DNA from 2 places in the Priestia sp. YIM B13486 genome. Region 2 is predicted to be linked to the other one. Evidence: riboswitches for the same ligand, from Rfam matches in the RefSeq annotation. Region 2 holds a riboswitch; the other holds the start of a gene.
The links. Region 2 has a riboswitch for cyclic di-GMP ahead of ACFX4G_RS12110 (anti-repressor SinI family protein). Riboswitches for the same ligand answer to the same signal wherever they lie in the genome.

Region 1 (3,384 bases), on a different contig from region 2:
CAAAGAACTCAGACTGCACCTTCTTTAAAAGATTTTGTAGAAGGGTGGATAAGTGGAAAGTTAAGCATTTAAATAGCTCTTTTTTTATTAAGTGCAATTTATTATAAGTAAGTTCCCATAATGACTCTTTCCGATGCACAACTAATAAAAGGGCTTTGGATAAATAATACGTACTGCATAAAAAATGTTACGTTTAGATAAATGCAGAAACGCCAAAAAAATTTATTTATTAATCATATGAATGTGATATATTTGTAGCGAAACTGATTATATTTTACAAATTTTATCTAATACTCAAAAATAAAAGGCTACATCATTTCATTATGGTGTAGCCTTTTATTTTGTTAATGTTCAGGGTTGTCCAATATAGGTAGTCTAAAAAGGTACACCTTTTTAGACGGTAAAAAAATAAACGATAATGCGTCTATTTAATTGTCACTTTAGGAGTTATTTTGCACCTTTTTCAAGCGATATTTTGCACTATAAATAAATATAAAAAGTCCAATTTCTCAATATTAAAATTAAGAAATTGGACTTTTATCATCACTTCGGAATAGTGCTCTATAGTGGAATAACTGTAAAGCTAATAAAACTTTTTAAAAGCTGCGTTTCCTTGCCCAAGCTCCTTGCATTTTACTAAGGAATACAATTTGCCCAATATGATATGCGTCGTGCATTGCTAAACTCTTCAGTTCAAGCACTAATGGATTGTCATCAGGAATCGGTCTATACAAATCTTCTAGTTCTGATTTTGCTAGTATTTTTTCAAGTTCACGATGAACAGAAAAGTATTCTTGTTTTGTTTCCTTCCAATTTTGAAAGGTCTCAGTTGGTAATCGATATGTAGCGCCATTATTTTCTGCCTTTGGTTCATTTGCTGTTTCACCTAGAAAGCGTAACAGAATTCTCTTTTCATAGAAAAGTAAATGACAAACTAATTCCCAAATGGAATGTGCCCCTTCAACTGGTTTCCAAATTGCCTGTTCCAAAGTAATATTCTCTAGTACTTTTTCAAGTGGTGGAAACCAGTCTTCTTTATCTAAGCAGCTTGCCCATTGTTGTAACAAAAGTGTCCTTACATCCATTTTCTATTCCCTCCAATCTTATCCCTTTTAATAGATAATCCCATTGGTCAATATTCATTTGCGGCATGTTGTTCTGGCATAACTTACAATTTCGAGATGAACCATCTGATTACCTCCCTTACCCAATTGCTGAACAACGTTAAAAAAGCACACATTTTATTATTTGTTCCAAAACTCGTCCTTTTCTGAACACGCTTCTTCTTGATTTGAAAGAGGCGTGTTTTATTGTCAAAAATGTTACAAAACCCTGTTCACTTTTCTATGTTCAATAACTTATTTATTTTTATCTTATGTTATAATAATATGCAAAATAGCACTTAAAATAAGTGCAAATTACCTTTTAAAGTGACAATTTAATCTTATAAACAATCCTTTTTAGACGTATTAAAAATACTAGGCCTTATTGTACGCTTGGTTTACGTCTCTTCCCAGCTGATAACTCTCAGCATTGTTTTTGGAGTTAGGAATAGTTATTTAATTCAGAAAATAATTATAAGAATACTTATTTCGACATATTTCAACATCCATTATGTAGTAATATTTATATAAATTTACACATTCAGATAAAGGCAAACTAGTTGAAAAGCTAGGACGCAAAGCTACAGGTCTAAAGTCAATTGACTATGACAGCTGAGCCTCCTGAAAATCTGGAGGAATTTATGTTTATGGACAGTAAAAAAGAAGTAATAACGCCACATTTAGACCAAGAATGGATTAGACTTATCCAAGAGGCTAAGGAAGTAGGGTTATCGGTTAAAGAAGTAAAAGCATTCTTAGATAATACACAAACCTAGTGATAACAAAAAACATTAGATAGGCACGCTATCTAATGTTTTTTGCTATCGTGTTATCTTGAGATTTTGCTTCTAGAAACTGTTTAAATTCTTCTTTACTCACATTTGAATTCATTGCATCTTTAACTAGCTTCATCCACTCTTCTGGCAGAACTGCTATAGACTTTTTCATAATAGTACCTCCTTACATAAATCCTTTTTATCATTTACCGTTTATTTTAAGCTTAAAACCCTATTTTATAGTGACCATCCACTATATTACAACTAAATAGTTAATCCTCTTTACTTTAATCGACTATAGATAGCTTTTTATGTAGTGAAAAATAAAATTCTTTCTATTATTCTTCCGGAGTCACCGCATTTTTTATACTCTGATATTCCCTTCACCGACGAGAAAAAGTATCTTCACTTATAGATTTAGCATAAGGAGTGGATTTTTCAACATAATTATAATAAGGAGAAATTGCACCTATTAAGTAACCTAAAGGTGGTGAGTACTTATGAAAAACAGGGATAAAAGACGAAAAAAGAAACGTGATTTTTTAAAGGATTACTTAAAAAACAAGTTAGGTAATTGGAAACCTGGACTTGGCAAAGAGCCTACCTCAAACTCTAAGACGACACAAGAAAATAGAAACCTTGATTAGGTAATATTTGTGTGTAGGTATTTAGAAGTTTTTCACCGTGAAAAATAGCCCCCTTTAGAAGTCTATCTCTAGAGAGGGCTGATTATAAGACATATTTATTTAACGGCTTCTTTTAATTCTTTTCCTGGTTTAAAAGCAGGAGCCTTTGAAGCCGGAATTGTCATTTCCTCACCTGTTTGAGGGTTACGACCTGTACGGGCTGCACGTTCACGTACTTCAAATGTTCCAAATCCAATCAACTGAATTTTTTCTTCTTTCGCAAGTGTGTTAGAAACCGTCTCAAACAACGCTTCCACAGCTTTTTTAGCATCTTGCTTTGATAGTTCTGCTTGTGTAGCAACCGCATCTACTAGTTCAGTTTTATTCATATTCAAACACCTCATTCTCTAATTTTAGATCATATGTAGAGATGCTAACATATCATAGCTTTTACACACTTGTCACTTAATAAGGTTAGGTAAAAGGGAGATGATTTTTTAATTTAGCTCAAACTAATATCATATTTCCCAACCGCCTAAATTCTAATAAGCCTTTGCTCCCGTTGAGCAAAGGCTACTTTTTTGGCGAGTTTCTTCTATAAAATATGTCATTTTGAAAAGACTTTTGTGTAAGTAAAATTAGTCGCTCTAAAAGGATGGATCTTTTTAGAGCGACTAATTTTTTATGACTCTTTCGAGAGGCAATCATGAGTATGAACTCTATTAGCAGCAACTACAAACCTTGATTTTCCTTCTTGGCATTCATGAGCGATTTCGATATCGCCACAATAAGGACAAGTGAGGTATCCTCTTGATTGCAAATGATTAAAGCTAATTATTTCCTCAGGTTTAAAAACGTCCATTCTTATTCCATAATGAG
Region 2 (3,384 bases):
TTTTCTCGTTAAATTACCGCTGTCTTTATTTATATACTCTCCTAAATGAAACGGCCAAATGAGCGAGTGATTCATATAATATACCCAGTTTGCTTCAGACACTCCCCTGATTGCTTCTACCCCTTCTTCATAGGACTCCGTTTGTGAAATATATGGCTGTGACGGCTGAATCATAAGGGTTTTTTTCAAGTCTTTGAGCTGATAAATCAGCTTGTCTGTATTTTCAAGCGTATCATCTAGCGTAAGGTGCTGATAGTCATTTTTAAGAGGTGCTTCAAAAAGAATAATGTTTGGCTGAAGTTGATCAATTTGATCGGCAATATGTGAGGATAAAAGCTCATCAGTTGTTTGACTGCCGTATGAAAGGGTTTTGATCGTAAATACATCACTTCCATATGTAGCTGCTAGCTCTTTTTTTAACTGTTGAGGCCACCCCGCTTCCTTCGCGGATGTGGCAATTACAAGAGTAAGAGGCTTTTTATTTGCAATAGATGACTCGATTTGCTTTGTGATAAAGTCTGGAAGATTTTTTGTATAAGCAGATACATCAGAAAATTATTTTCTTTATGTACAACAGCAGTTTTTACTTCACTTGCCTGCGCTTCCGTTTGCTCTTGCCAGTGCTGCGTCCCCGTATATCTTCCGTTTCTTTTATATCTCGAAAAGCCGTAACTCCTTTTTTATCTGATCCTGGAATCGGAAGAATAAAAGGAAGAGAACCCGTTGCTAAAATTAATCCATCATATGATTCTACTCTGCCACTGTTTGTCGCTACTTCTTTTTTTACTGAATCGATACTAGTAACCGTTTTGCCCGTATATAATGTAATATTGTTTTCTTGATACCAGTTCCAATCGTTTAGCGTAATGTCTTCAACATTCGTATTTCCTTGCAGCACTTTTGATAGTAAAATACGATTATAGTTCGGATGCGGCTCGCTTCCGAAAATCGTAATCTCAAATGCTTCGTTTGAAACCTTCAATACTTCTTCAATCGCTCGAACTCCAGCCATTCCATTTCCAATCAATACGAGTTTCTTTTTTTGCATCTTCCATTCCTCCCCTGGCGTCTATACCTGCTTGTTTCAAAGATATATTTTCTATGCATCTTTAAAGATACATTTAAGGTATATGAATTTTCTGAATCATTAAACTTATGTGTTAGGTTATCTAACATATAAGTTTTATGTATGCGATTACAATGTTGGAATATAAAGAAAAAATATTTATACGAAAAGTCTCTCATAGGGAATAGAATGCTTTTGAAGATGCTTAAAATAACGGAAACTTAGTCTCAAAAACTTATTTTTTACATGTTTTTACAGACTAAGTATAGTAGAATATAATTTAAATTATATTCTTACAGAAAAAGGCAAACTAATTGAAAAGTTAGGACGCAAAACTACAGATCTACGGTTTTTACACTATGATGGCTGAGTTTCCTTTACTAAAGGAGCAGACTTGATGGAAAAGCTGAACAAAGTATTTGATAACGAACTAGATAAAGAATGGCTACAACTTATTTACGAAGCAAAACAGCTGGGCTTATCTAGCAAAGAAATTAAGGATTTTTTACAACAAAATAAAGCACGATAATAAAAAAACCATTAGAACTTAGGTTCTAATGGTTTTTTTGCTGCTACCTATACTTTTATTTTCTAGAGATTTTTGTTTAAGAAACTCTTCAAACTCATTCTTCGTTATATTTGAATCCATTGCTTCCTTAACAAGGGCCATCCATTCTGGAGGAAGCAACATATCATTTTTTTCATTAATATCCATTTTATCCCTTCTTTCAACCTTTCTAATTATAAATCAAATTCTGTTGCAATATAACCCTCATACCTATTTTTTTACGTTAATGTAATAAAATTATACTAAACTCCCTAAACTATTATGTCAGTAAAACAGACATTATTCTAGAGAAAAATCGCTTTTTTGTTTCTGATAAAGAACATTTTTTGATTTTGTTCTTTATTAAGGTTTACCAACCGAGGATTTTTTTGTATAATTAACTCAAATTTTGTAATATTAATCCATTTTATTTAGGAGGACCATAATGCCCTTATCTTATTCTTTAAAACGAATTAAAACACCTTTGCAGTTTTTTGGTATTACGCTTTATAAATGCCCAAGCACCGGCTCTTATTATTATAAAAGCAGAGCAAACCGACATTTAAAAAAAGTAAGATAACGTAAGAGCTTGAATGAAGTTCTCTTATCCTGGCTTAGAGGGCTTCATTCAATTATTTTTGTCTGGCAATAGTTCGGGAAGACGTCTGATAACTTACAATTCAATCTATTTTTTCTTTATCGGTGAACCAATTTACTAAATAGGCTCCCCATACTTCACCTCCTTTCTTTGTTAATCTCCCATCGTTTTTATTGATATACTCTCCTAAATGAAACGGCCAAATAAGCGAATGATTTAAATAGTGAACCCAATTTTCTTCTGCCACTCCCCGAATAGCTTCTACCCCTTCTTCATAGGACTCCGTCTGGGAAATGTACGGCTGAGACGGTTGAAGCATCAGAGTTTTTTTCAAGTCTTTAAGCTGATGAATCAGTGTCTCTGTATTTTTAAGCGTATCGTCTAACGTAAGCTTCTGATAATCATTTTTAAGAGGTGCTTCAAATAAAATAATATTTGGCTGAAGTTGATTAATTTGATTCACAATATGTGAGGATAAAAGCTCACCAGTTGTTTGGCTGCCGTATGAAAGTGTTTTAACAGTGAATACATCACTTCCATATGTAGCTTCTAGCTCTTTCTTTAACTGCTGAGGCCACCCTGCTTCCTTTGCGGATGTGGCAATTACAAGAGTCAGAGGCTTTTTATTTGCGATAGATGACTGGATTTGCTTTGTGATAAAGTCTGGAAGATTTTTTGTATAAGCAGATACATCGGAAAACTGTTTTTCTTTATGTACAACAGCAGTTTTTACTTCACTTGCCTGCGCTTCCGTTTGCTCCTGCCAGTGCTGCGTCCCCGCATACATCACCGCACCGCACAAAACAGCCGCTGCCACATTTACCCCAACCATCGCCTTCATTCAATCTCCCCTTTACCCCTTTTTAAAAACAACTATATTCTCTCCACCAAACTCACATTCAATAGAATACATAAATAGACAACAAGAAAATACTTCACTGAATGTACCCTAGAAGGTTCACCTATGCGGCAGGCGCAAACCCGCAAGGGAGGGTGACTGCCGCTTAGGTCTAGCAACTCTACCATCACTGCTCTTCCGTGATGGTAGAGTTGCTACATCGATAATAGATATAGAAATAATTATAGATTAGTAGAATTTGGAATGGGGGACCTTTCGTACGTAAAATCTCTACAAATACACGTATACTTCGCATATTTCCTAGCGAAACGTGA

Region 1: linked by a shared signal. The riboswitch ahead of ACFX4G_RS21715 (anti-repressor SinI family protein) and the one ahead of ACFX4G_RS12110 (anti-repressor SinI family protein) in region 2 are both predicted to bind cyclic di-GMP.

What each region holds. Positions count from the first base shown of each region.
Region 1 is NZ_JBHZOZ010000010.1:71,839-75,222, reverse strand. Features, by position in the region: gene ACFX4G_RS21725 (SMI1/KNR4 family protein) at 1-72, shown strand, start outside; gene ACFX4G_RS21720 (DinB family protein) at 597-1,085, opposite strand; cyclic di-GMP riboswitch class I at 1,644-1,728, shown strand; gene ACFX4G_RS21715 (anti-repressor SinI family protein) at 1,751-1,879, shown strand; gene ACFX4G_RS21710 (anti-repressor SinI family protein) at 1,908-2,051, opposite strand; gene ACFX4G_RS21705 (hypothetical protein) at 2,380-2,526, shown strand; gene ACFX4G_RS21700 (HU family DNA-binding protein) at 2,622-2,894, opposite strand; gene ACFX4G_RS21695 (hypothetical protein) at 3,188-3,384, opposite strand, start outside.
Region 2 is NZ_JBHZOZ010000004.1:12,701-16,084, forward strand. Features, by position in the region: gene ACFX4G_RS12100 (hypothetical protein) at 1-174, opposite strand, end outside; partial or broken gene ACFX4G_RS12105 (FAD-dependent oxidoreductase) at 635-1,048, opposite strand; cyclic di-GMP riboswitch class I at 1,361-1,445, shown strand; gene ACFX4G_RS12110 (anti-repressor SinI family protein) at 1,464-1,595, shown strand; gene ACFX4G_RS12115 (anti-repressor SinI family protein) at 1,614-1,781, opposite strand; gene ACFX4G_RS12120 (hypothetical protein) at 2,059-2,193, shown strand; gene ACFX4G_RS12125 (SGNH/GDSL hydrolase family protein) at 2,294-3,052, opposite strand.